DNA from 2 places in the Alteromonas sp. OM2203 genome. Region 2 is predicted to be linked to the other one. Evidence: predicted binding sites of a transcription regulator. Region 2 holds the regulator's gene; the other holds the start of a gene.
What was found. Region 2 encodes FNR, which switches genes on or off when oxygen is low (the NO sensors DNR and NnrR bind a similar motif). Its sites were predicted from a motif close to TTGATCTAGATCAA; they were not measured.
Positions count from the first base shown of each region.

Region 1: a site for FNR is predicted at 4,132-4,145, ahead of yegQ (tRNA 5-hydroxyuridine modification protein YegQ). Genes of this name have one in related genera too.

Region 1 is NZ_CP183209.1:2,628,636-2,634,905, reverse strand. It holds gene ACM0P2_RS11795 (saccharopine dehydrogenase family protein) at 1-833, opposite strand, end outside; gene ACM0P2_RS11790 (aminotransferase class I/II-fold pyridoxal phosphate-dependent enzyme) at 970-2,181, opposite strand; gene ACM0P2_RS11785 (YfhL family 4Fe-4S dicluster ferredoxin) at 2,299-2,544, opposite strand; gene yegQ (tRNA 5-hydroxyuridine modification protein YegQ) at 2,548-3,921, opposite strand; gene ACM0P2_RS11775 (zinc-dependent metalloprotease) at 4,321-6,270, shown strand, end outside.
Region 2 is NZ_CP183209.1:2,394,584-2,400,853, forward strand. It holds gene ACM0P2_RS10645 (heavy metal translocating P-type ATPase) at 1-422, shown strand, start outside; gene ccoS (cbb3-type cytochrome oxidase assembly protein CcoS) at 424-654, shown strand; gene ACM0P2_RS10655 (sulfite exporter TauE/SafE family protein) at 641-1,300, shown strand; gene fnr (fumarate/nitrate reduction transcriptional regulator Fnr) at 1,347-2,087, shown strand; gene uspE (universal stress protein UspE) at 2,337-3,266, shown strand; gene ttcA (tRNA 2-thiocytidine(32) synthetase TtcA) at 3,340-4,293, shown strand; gene ACM0P2_RS10675 (patatin-like phospholipase family protein) at 4,294-5,319, shown strand; gene ACM0P2_RS10680 (DUF2987 domain-containing protein) at 5,337-5,984, opposite strand; gene ACM0P2_RS10685 (glucosaminidase domain-containing protein) at 5,981-6,270, opposite strand, start outside.

The DNA of each region.
Region 1 (6,270 bases), 230 kb from region 2:
TTTTCGCCAGGACCTGTCATCATCATTTCATCGTACTGGAAGTTTTTTCCATAGGCATAGCCACCTAAATAGTTCGTGCGGTGAACGTTTTTCGTATTGATTGCCGCCATAATGAAGGGGGCAACCCATGTACCTAATTGCTCGTCGAAATAAGGTTTGTTGCCGTCGGGCTGAGGCTGGTTTGATGCGCCATCGGTTAACGAATGCGGGTTGATAAGCGCGGCCATTACCGATTTATCTTTGTGAGCAGCAGCCATGGTTGCTTTTAAGCTGGCAGCCGTTCCACCAGAGAAGGTTCCCTGCATCTTGCGAACGCGACCTTTGACGTATTCAATCACGTCGCCAGTTTGCTTTTTAGCATGCGCTTGTAAGTAGTGAACACCTAAGTCAAATGGTACTGAGTCGAAGCCGCAAGAAAATACAATGTTTGCGCCAGTTTCTTTGGCCTTCGCTTCATACTTATTGATCATTTGGTGCATCCACGCCGGCTCACCGCATAAATCTGTATACCCCGTACCATTATCAACACACGCAGAGAGTAACTTTTCACCGTAAATTTGATAAGGGCCCACTGTGGTGAGTACAACCGCAGTTCGCTTAGTCATAGCATCTAGCGCGTCGGCATCATCACCGTCGGCTACAATACTGGCAACGCTATCACTGATACCTAGCTCCTGTTTTACGTCGTTAAGCTTAGCTTCATTACGACCTGCAACTGCCCATTTAACGCTGCTGTCATTGCCATACTGTGCCTGAAAGTATTCAGCTACTAGTTTGCCCGTAAAACCTGTAGCACCGAAGATAACTACATCAAATTCCCGTTCGTTACTCATTGTTTTGTCCTGTTTTATTTCGTTTTGACACGTGTCATCAATATACGATATCCAATATACGCACAAGCGCGGATATCTATCATTTTTTTCGGTAATATTTGTCTATTCACGAAATTAAACGGCAGGCGATAAACCGTTAGTTTAATGACTTAACAAACTTAGCCAGACGTGTTAATCCTTCGTTTAAGCGGTCCATATCCGTAGCGAAAGACAGCCTTACATAGTGGTCGGCATTGTGCTCGCCAAAATCATTGCCGGGCGTAAGTGCAACATGATGTTGTGAGAGCAGGGCGTCACAAAACTCAATAGCACTTAGCCCTGTGTGTTTAATATTGATGAAAGCGTAAAAAGCACCGTCTGGCTGGGCATCTAAACTAATGCCGATTTTTTCAAGTGCATTAAAAACGAAAGAGGCCCGCTTTGTCAGGTTTACACGATTTTGTTCGCATTGCGCCAATGCCTCAGAAGTAAAACAAGCAAGGGCGGCTTTTTGTGAAAGGGTGGAGGGGCAAATGAACAAGTTCTGCGCGAGCTTTTCAACGATGGGTGTCATCGCTTCAGGCACAACACACCAGCCGAGGCGCCAGCCGGTCATGCCAAAATATTTAGAGAAGCTATTGATAACCACTACAGTGTCTTCCAGTTTAGCGTTAGCAAGTACGGTTCGAAGCTTGGCGTTCTTGTTGCTGGTTGATTGGGTAGTATCGTCATTAATAGAAAGTGAGAGATCCAAGTAAATCTCATCAACAATTAAAAAACCACCGTTGGCATTGCAGTATTCGCCAATTTTAATCAACTCGTCTATATCAATCGCCGTACCTGTCGGATTGGCAGGGGAGGCTATAAGCACGCCTTTCGTGTTTTGCTTCCAATTATCGGTAACACTTTCAGCGGTTAATTGAAAGTTATCCTCGCTGCGTGTTGGCACCAGCGTTACTTCTGCGCCAAATGCGTTCAAAAAGCGTCGGTTACAGGGGTAAGACGGGTCGCCCAATATCACATTATCGCCGGGTTCAACCAAGGCCGCGCTTGCCAAAAGTAACGCACCAGACGCGCCGGCGGTTACGACCACCCGTGAAGGACTTATCTTTACGCCGTGTTTAAATTCGTAAAAGCGGGCTATGGCTTCTCGGAGTTCAGGCATACCTAGCGCAGACGTATAAGGAAAATCTGGGGTATTCAAGCTTTCTTTCATTGCTGCAAGTACAGGCTCGGGAGCGCCAAAATCTGGCTCACCAAGATTAAGACGAATAACATCTTTACCTTGCTTTTCCAGAGCAGAGGCCTTTTCGCCATAGGCCATGGCAAGAAACGGAGAGATAGCGGTAGCGCGAGAGGCAAACTTCAAAACAAAACCCTTATTAGTTGTGCCAGTTCAAACAGTTCTGCAATTAGGGATCACTCTTGAGTAGGATTCAAGAAAATTCTTTGAATAGTATGTTTAACTTATTGGCTTACATCGTTGCTAAGTAGTTAAACGTATAAATTTCTCAGCTAACTCATCTAACGTTTCTTTCTTGTTAGGGTCTGGTTTAACTACATCTATAGGGCACACTGCCACGCAGGTAGGGGCATCGTAATGCCCCACGCATTCGGTACAACGATTAGCATCTATTTCGTACACGTTATTTCCCATGCTAATTGCTGAATTAGGGCACTCAGGTTCGCACATATCGCAATTAATGCAGCTATCTAGAATAAGCAGTGCCATGAATTATACCTCGCTTACGCTCTGTTTTTTTACGGCACTATCCGTTTTGCGAAACGGGTTACGAGTGTCAACGCCTTCATCCAGATTACGTAGCAGCAGAGCAAAATCTAGGTCTACATCGCAAGGTAGAGGTATTCTAACCTGGTGCCCTGAACCTTTGGCATCGCTAATATAAAGGCTTTTCTTATCCAGCATTTCATTAAGCGCAAAGGTAATGTTTCCGCTTGGTGTCATCAGTTCTAACGAGTCCCCTACACAGAATTTGTTTTTAACATCTATAATCGCAAAACCCGTTTCGTCGCAGCGGCCTAGCACTTCACCAACAAATTGCTGTTTATCGCTGACAGAATGCCCGTATTCGTAGTTCTGATACGTTTGGTGTGAGTGACGACGCAGGAAACCTTCCGTATAACCTCGATGAGCCAAGGTTTCCAAGCTTCCCATTAACGAGTTGTCGAAGGGTTTACCTGCTACTGCGTCGTCAATGGCTTTGCGATAAACTTGCGCTGTTCGAGCGCAGTAGTAGTGTGATTTTGTGCGGCCTTCTATTTTTAAGCTATGCACGCCCATTTTGGTTAGGCGGTCGACATGCTGAACGGCACGCAAGTCTTTCGAATTCATAATATAAGTGCCATGTTCGTCCTCAAAGGCAGGCATCAATTCGCCGGGCTTTTCTTTTTCTTCTAACATAAACACATGAGTACTTGGCGCGCCTTCGCCAAGGGTGGGAATGACCGTTTGAGGTGCCGAAACGGCTTTATTAATTTCGGTGGCTTGAACGATATCACCGGTTTCGTTTTCGCTTCCCGCCTTAACATCATAAGACCAACGACAAGCATTGGTACAAGTGCCTTGGTTGGGATCTCGTTTATTCATGTAGCCAGACAATAAACAGCGCCCGGAATACGCCATGCAAAGCGCGCCATGAACAAACACTTCTAATTCCATGTCTGGCACTTGCTCGCGGACTGTTTCAATTTCTTCAAGCGATAGTTCTCGCGATAAAACAACGCGCTCAATGCCTTGTTTTTGCCAAAACTTCACCGTGGCGTAGTTCACAGCATTGGCCTGAACACTTAAATGAATTGGCATGCGAGGGAATGCATCGCGCACCATCATAATTAGTCCGGGATCTGACATAATTAGCGCGTCAGGTTTCATAGCAATTACCGGCGCAATATCATTAAGGTAGGTGCCAAGCTTGCTATTGTGGGGGGCAATATTGCTCACCACGTAGAATTTCTTGCCTAGGGCATGCGCTTCTTCTATACCTATCGCTAAGTTTTCGAGGCTAAATTCGTTATTTCTCACGCGTAGCGAGTAGCGGGGTTGACCAGCATAAACAGCGTCTGCTCCATAGGCAAAAGCGTAGCGCATATTGCGCAAGCTACCTGCTGGGGCTAGCAATTCTGGTGCGTTAAACGTTTGGTCGGAAAGTTTTAACGCTGAATCTTCGTATTGAATTGAAGAACTGTTACGAGAAGAAGTGTTTGAAGTCATATATAAAAACCGCTACTAGACGCCTTTAACAAGGCGGCGGATTCTATAAGTACGCCGTGAGGCCCTCAAGGCAAATCAGGCAAGGGGTTGATGGAGATCAAATTATTTCTGCATATTAGACTGAGCAGCAAGACAAATGCACTAAGAAAAATGTTATGAGAACTTATAGCAAAACTAATCTATCACCTCAATTGACGTACTTAAACGACGAATCACCATGGGCAAAAGCCGCCACATAGGGTAGGCTAGAAATTCACAATAATAAGGACTAACTGCATGCTGCACTTGAACATTTTTCATAAAGCGGCGCGACAAATAAAAGCCTCCGGCAAATCGGCCATTGCCATTACGGTATTGTTTGTTGTGTCTACGTCTTCAGCTTGGGCAGCGCTGCCAAGCATTGGTGAATTCACTAGCGATATGACCAAAAAAGACGGTCTAATCCCTGTTTACTATGACGATGAAAGTGACAAAGTTTATTTGGCGGTGCCAACAGGTAACGCCGAATATTTGTTTCAAAGCAGCTTGCCCTACGGTGTAGGCTCGAACGACATTGGCCTCGATCGCGGACAGCTTGGCGAAACCCGCTTAGTAAGTTTCGAAAAGTTTGGTAACAAGGTTTTGTTGAAGCAGCACAACACGAAATACCGTGCGGCCCACGGCAGCGATGCCGAAAAGCAAAGTATTGATGAAGCTTTTGCGGATTCGGTCATTGCCGGTTTCACGCTGGTAGCAAAAAGCGACAACGCCAGTCTTATCGATTACACGCCTTTTTTACTCAGTGATATTCACGGTATCGGTAACCGCATGGCGCGCACCAATCAAGGTAGCTTTAGCGTAGATAAAATGCGAAGCGGGGTGTACTTACCAAAAACCAAAGCCTTTGAAAAAAATACCGAGTTAGAAGCATTAGTCACTTTTGCTGGTAAAAAGCCTGGTGAATACGTTCAGCAAGTTACCCCCGACCCAGAAAGCGTGTCGGTGCACTTACATCATTCCTTTGTGGCACTGCCTGACGACAACTATACGCCTAGGGAGTACCACCCATATTCAGGCTACTGGAAATTTAGCTATTTCGATTATTCAACACCTATTAGTGAACCTACCGAGCAGCGTTTTATTACACGCCATCGCTTAACCAAGAAAACGCCCCATGCAGCAATGAGCGAAGCAGTGGAGCCAATTGTGTATTACCTAGACCCAGGTATCCCAGAGCCGGTAATGACCGCGCTTAAAGAAGGCGCAAGCTGGTGGAACCAAGCCTATGAAGCTGCAGGTTACAAAGATGCGTTTCAGGTAAAAGTACTGCCTGAAGGTGCCGACCCTATGGACGTGCGCTACAACGTTATTAACTGGGTACATCGCGCAACGCGCGGCTGGTCTTATGGGTCGTCGGTAGTTGACCCACGTACAGGGGAAATTATCAAAGGTCACGTTACTTTAGGCTCTCTGCGTGTAAGACAAGATTATTTAATTGCCCTTGGCCTAACTAGCCCTTTTAAAGACGGCAACACCGACACCACTTTGCAGCAAGAAATGGCGCTGGATCGCATTAGGCAGCTTTCTGCTCACGAAGTAGGGCACACACTAGGCATAGCGCACAACTTTGCGGCAAGTGAAAATAACCGTGCGTCGGTAATGGATTATCCTCACCCTAAAATAAGCATTAAAAACGGCAAGATTAGCCTTGAAGGCGCCTATGACAAAGGCATAGGCGCATGGGATATTCACGCCGTAGCGTATGGCTATCAAGACTTTGCTAGCGATGTAGAAGAATCCGAAGCCTTGGCAAAAATTATCGTTAAAGGTCGTAATGAAGGGTTAAGCTTTAAATCAGACCCAGATACCCGCAGCAGCCGTCATGCGTCAGCAAATGGTCATATGTGGGAAAATGGTAGTAACCCGCTAGATGCCTTCGATGAAATTTCACAAGTGCGCCAACTGGCGTTAGCCAATTTAGGTTTAGATACGTTAAGCCCGAACAGCAGCTTGTCGTCACTCGAAAATGCTTTAGTGCCCATTTACTTGTTACATCGCTATCAACTAGAAGCCGTAGCAAAGCAAGTAGGCGGCTTAGTGTATGAATATGAACGCAAAGGCGATTACACCCAAACGCAAGGGCAGCAGTTTGTAGCACCCGCGGTTCAGCAGAGAGCTATGCAGCAGTTAATCACTGCTACTACGGCCGACTACCTTACTATACCTGAATCGGTTCTCGCGCTTATT
Region 2 (6,270 bases):
CTGCGTCATTGCCAATCGAAACAGCCAAAGGTGGGCTTACACCAGAACTTAAATACGAAGCTGTTCAAGCTATGCAGCAAGCGGGAGCCAAAGTAATGATGATGGGGGACGGTATCAACGATGCACCTGTTCTTGCCAGTGCAGACGTGGCAATAGCGGTTGGCAATGCTACCGATGTTGCTAAGACAGCAGCAGATGTTATTTTGCTTGGCGATCAACTTTTATCTGTTCCAACGCTTATAAGCACTTCTCACCAAGTGAAGAAGAAAATAAGACAGAACATAGGCTGGTCTGTAGGATACAACGTTTTGATTCTGCCCTTCGCCGTGTCTGGGCTACTTTCGCCGTGGATGGCTGTTGTAGGTATGTCGTTAAGCAGTATTATTGTCGTTACAAACTCAACGCGACTTTTGAGCAAATAGCATGAGCATTATTTACGTATTAATTCCAATCGCCATCATTATTGTTGCTGTCGCTATTGTAATTTTCTTTTGGGCGGTAAAGACCAATCAGTTTGAGGATTTAGACCGACAAGGCTACAGCATTCTTTTCGATGATGATTTGTCACCTGAAGAAAAAAAATTAGCAGAACAGCGCAAGCAGCTTCAAGAGAGCAAGGCAATCAAGAACAAAGAAGATAATGGACGGGATTAACTACTTCTCTGCTTTTCTTATCGGCTTGGCGGGCGGTGTTCATTGTGTGGGAATGTGTGGAGGGATCGTTGCGGCGCTCAGAATGGTCTCGCCAAAAGGCTCATCCGCTGTACCCTATACACTCGCTTACAACATGGGCCGGATTGCCAGCTATACGATTGCCGGTGCAATCACTGGCGCATTAGGAAAAATTGCGTCAGATTTCGTTCCCCTTGCCAGCTATGTCCTATCTCTTTTTAGCGGTGTTATGTTGCTTTTACTCGCTTGTTATTTAGGGAAATGGTGGACAGGCCTAACCCTTTTGGAAAGCGCAGGTAAAGGTCTATTTTCCAAACTTCAGCCTCTCTCTAAGCGGTTTTTACCGTTCAAAACCCCATTTAGCGCAATACCTTATGGCTTTATTTGGGGTTGGTTACCCTGCGGGCTTGTGTATTCAACCCTAACCTGGTCATTGGCCGCAGGCAACGCGTTACAAGGCGCGGGTATTATGTTTTTCTTTGGGTTGGGAACCTTACCCACCCTGCTTGCCGCCAGCGCAGGTAGTCAATATCTAGTGAGTACTTTTCAGCAAAGCGGCGTAAGGCAACTTATTGCAAGTATAATGGCTATCTATGCTATTTATCTTATTCAGGGCGCAATCCTATAAAAAAATAGGTATTATTGTCGTGTATAAATTATAAAGAGCAGGTTTTATGAGCAAAGGAAGCCAATTTTCAATCCACTGTCAGAACTGTAGTTTCAGCCATCTCTGTCTGCCTGTTGCATTAAACAAGACAGAAATTGAGTCTTTAGACGACATCATTGAGCGTAAAAAACCGCTGCATAAAGGCGATACGCTTATTCAAACTGGCGATACATTTCGTTCGCTCTTTGCCGTAAGAACCGGTTCTTTCAAGTCGTTCGTTACCAACTCTGAAGGTGAGGAGCAAATTACAGGTTTTCATTTTCCCGGCGACATTATCGGCTTCGATGCGCTGCGCGAAAATAAGCACCAGAGCTACACTTCTGCATTAGAAACAGCGATGGTCTGTGAACTTCCCTATGAAATGTTAGATGAAATGTCGGTTCAGTTTCCGAAACTGCGCCATCAGATAATGAGCTTCATGAGTGCAGAGATAAAGCAGGATCACGACATGATCATGCTTCTCAATAAACGAACAGCAGAAGAACGCTTACTCTATTTTATCTCCCACCTATCGCAAAGATTTGAGGAGCGAGGCTTTTCTCATCGTGAGTTTCATTTAACGATGACACGAAATGAGATTGGCAATTACCTCGGTTTAACGATAGAAACCATAAGCCGCCTGTTAAGTCGTTTCCAAAAAGAAAACATTATAAAGGTAGATGGCAAACTCATTACCATTCTAGATTTTGCACTGTTAGAAAATAAACTGTCTGCCCTTAACGGACCAAGTGTTGTATGTAGCGGCTAGGTTGTCTCTTCGTTTAAATTGTTTAAGAACGCGCGCAAAGCGCGTTTTTTATTACCTTTATTTTTTATTGTCCCAAGCACCCATAAATCGCCACACTAAAAATGCCTAAGAGAAATGCCTGAGAGAGTTGTAAAATTCTTGACCCAAAACAACACGTTTTTTCAAATGTCGTTTATAGTTAGTGAAGATGGACTAGAAAAATAGCTTTATTTATCGTCACATCAAGCTGTGTGCTTACTGGAGGGTGTTATGATTGAATATAAACGAATTCTTGCCGTGGTAGATGCTGAACGGGACAACCAACCTGCTTTAAGTCGAGCCTATGAACTCGCGTCGAAAACAGGTGCAACAGTGACCGCAATGATGGTGGTCTACGATCTATCTTATGATATGACCACCATGCTAAGCCCAGATGAGCGCGAAGCCATGCGCGATGCAGTAACTAAAGAGCAAGGCAAGTGGCTTTCTGAGCAACTTAGGAAACAAGGCTTTGCTGATACCGATATTGTAGTTGAGTGGAACAACCGTGCTTTTGAGTCAATTATTTACTACACGCTTAACAACCAAATTGATCTAGTGGTAAAAGCGACAAAGAACCACGATGATTTAGCCTCTGTCATTTTCACACCAACAGACTGGCATTTAATGCGTAAGTGCCCTCGCCCAGTGTTATTGGTTAAAGAGCATGATTGGCCAGAAGGTGGTGAGATCATCGCAGCCGTAAACGTAGGAAGTGAAGACGACGAACATGCTGCGCTTAATGACAAGCTTACAATTATTGCAAACGATTATGCGGCCTTATTGAAAGGAAATGTGAATTTAGTCAACAGCTATCCTTCTACTCCACTAAACATTGCGATAGAAGTTCCGGAGTTCGACCCCGATACCTATCATGATGCGGTTAAAAATCACCATCAATCCGAAATGCGTCGCCATGCTCAACAATATGGCATTTCCGAAGAGAAATGCATTGTAAAAGAAGGTTTGCCCGAAAAAGTTATTCCCCACGTAGCCAAAACCATCGACGCTGAACTTGTTATCATCGGAACTGTAGGCCGCGTGGGCATTTCAGCCGCGCTTATCGGAAATACAGCAGAGCATGTGATCGACGAACTTAACTGTGACGTTTTGGCTATTAAGCCAGATGGCTTTGTTCCACCGCTTAAGGTACAAAATTAACGACACAACCATGGTTTAAAAAAGGCGCTTTATTGTATAATGCTTGCTTTATCACAAACCAAGCTAGTGAATTATGAGTTTAGGCACAAGCAGCGTTGAGCCATCTGCATTGAACGCTGCACAAAGTAAGCAAAAGTACAACTTCAACAAACTTCAAAAACGTCTTCGTCGCAACGTGGGTAAAGCCATTGCCGACTTTGGCATGATTGAGAATAATGACAAGGTGATGGTGTGTCTATCTGGTGGGAAAGACAGCTACACCATGCTCGATATTTTGATGTTTTTAAAGAAGATTGCGCCTATTCACTTCGATATCGTTGCGGTAAATCTTGACCAAAAACAGCCAGGTTTTCCAGAGCACATCCTGCCGGCTTATCTAGACGAAATTGGTGTTGAGTATAAAATCGTTGAAGAAGACACTTACTCAATTGTAAAAGATAAAATTCCCGAGGGAAAAACAACCTGTTCGCTGTGCTCACGATTACGTCGGGGCATTTTATATAGAACGGCTAAAGAACTTGGCGCAACTAAAATTGCGCTAGGTCACCACCGTGATGACATGCTAGAAACCTTTTTCCTCAACATGTTTCATGGTGGCAAACTTAAATCTATGCCCCCTAAATTGGTCAGCGATAACGGCGAGCACATCGTTATTCGCCCTTTAGCATACTGCACTGAAAAAGATATTGAAAAATATTCTCAGGCAGCAGCGTTTCCTATTATTCCTTGTAACCTTTGCGGCTCTCAAGAAAACCTGCAGCGTCAAAACATTAAAGCTATGCTTCAAGACTGGAATCGCAGGTTTCCTGGTCGTATCGAATCGATGTTTAGGGCACTTCAAAATGTGGCCCCCTCTCATTTAATAGACAGCAATCTTCACGACTTTAAATCTATTACAACCCAAGACGGCCCCGTTGAAGATGGCGACATAGGCTTTGATCAACCTTCTTTTTCCACTGAAAATACATCCTCGTTAAGTGATGATGAGCACACTATTGAAGTGGTAAATATTATGGAACCCAGATAAATGAAAATTGGACTTGCGTTAGGTGCCGGTGCTGCCAGGGGTTGGACGCACATAGGTATTATTCAAGCTTTAGAAAAGTTAGGCGTTAAAATTGACGTGGTAGCAGGATGCTCTATAGGTGCGTATGTTGGCGCCGCCTACGCAAGTGGCAAGCTGGAAGGGCTTAAAGAATGGGCATGCTCTCTTAGCGATTGGCAAGTACTTGCCTTGATGGGTGTTGGCCTAAGACGCGGCGGTATTGCAAGCGGTCAAAAGGTGTTTGATAAGCTAGCAAATGAGTTTTGTGAATCTTCATACGAGGCAATGCAAAAGCCGTTTGCTACCGTCGCTACCGATCTTTATACCGGCCGTGAAGTGGTATTTAATTCAGGCCCTATCGGCGATACCATTCAAGCCTCATGTGCAATCCCTGCCCTTTTTTCGCCCGTGGCCCACGGCGATAGGTGGTTAGTTGATGGTGCGGTTGTTAATCCGGTACCTGTTAACCTGTGTCGACAGTTAGGCGCAGACTTTGTGATTGCGGTTAATCTTAATGCCGATTTTCGCCCTATTCGTCTTGAAAAGTTGAGACAAGATCACGAAGAGAATGAGCGTAAAACCGAGGACTTCTTTACTAAGAGTCAAAATGTTTTGCGTCAGTGGTTTTCTCCAGACAGCAAAGATGAAAAATCACCTGAAACCAACAATGATGAACTGGATGTAAACGCAACTGATAACGTGGAAAGCGAAGACGGTGTCGCTTCTGAAGTCATTGAAAAAGTTGAGGAGGAATTCACTGAGGTACCAGCAAAGGTAAATAAACGAAATCCTCCAGGTATTATGAGCGTGATGAGCAGTTCTCTTGAAATACTCCAGGCCCGCGTCACTCGCTCTCGATTGGCAGGCGATCCGCCTGACATCCTCATTGAACCTCAGCTCACTGACGTTGGCATCATGGAATTTCACAGGGCCGAAGAGCTATGCGCGAAAGGCGAAGAGACTATCGCGCGTTTAGCCGAGCAAATTAGGTATCAATTATTGACGTAGATAGAACTCGTCAACACTTAGCTTGATGCCATTGCGGTAATACGAAGTGGCGCATGAGGCAACGTTAAACCTTTTGCGTCATCTATCCAATCTTGCTCAATCTGCAGAACACCATTATTTATTTGCACACCCTGAGGCGTTATAAAGTCTAGATTCTTATCATCAAACTGAATCATAAGGCCTTTGACTGAAGGCATCATAAAAGATAGGAAACTTCCCATTTCATTAAAGAAGGCTTCATACTGCTCATATAAAAAAGTAAGCTCTTCTTTTTTGTAATACTGCTTCAGGTATTCGGGCTTAGTCTCAAGTTGAACCGACATATCGCACACATTTGCTCGCTCGACTAAGTCAATTCTCACTAAGGCGTTAGCTAGTTTGAGTGCTCTCTCCGTCGGAACAGTAAAACGTCCTTCGTCGCTGACCTCTAACTCCATGGTTTTTTTGTCCGTGACGATAGAAGCCGCATTAACTCCACATAAACGTCCTTCGCCAACTCGGACAAAACCGAAAGCAAACTGGAGCGCTTGCGTGTCTTCATTATCTAATTTTTTTACATGGCTATAGAAACGGCTGTACTCAACGTCAATCGTTTCAGCAACAACCTGTGTACTGCTAAAACCAATGACAAAAGATGATGCTAAAAATAGTGCCGCGCGTATCATTCGGATAAAAACTCCTCGTTAAATCGGATCATGGTTTGAAGCTCTTCAACATAAGCAGCTCCGCGCTCAGAGTAATTCATCAGCCCCTCGGCCAACGCCACTCCCGTGATAGGTATTTGGTTTGCGCGCAATCTACTGCGTATTTCTCTTAAATCAGCATAAGCATCGTGACGATTTAGGTTGCGCATATAGGTATATGTTGCTCTAGATAAGTTATTGAACTTAGCGACTTCATGAGAAGCGCCGTTATTCCTGCGATTTGGAACAAAACCACACCCTTTTGAAA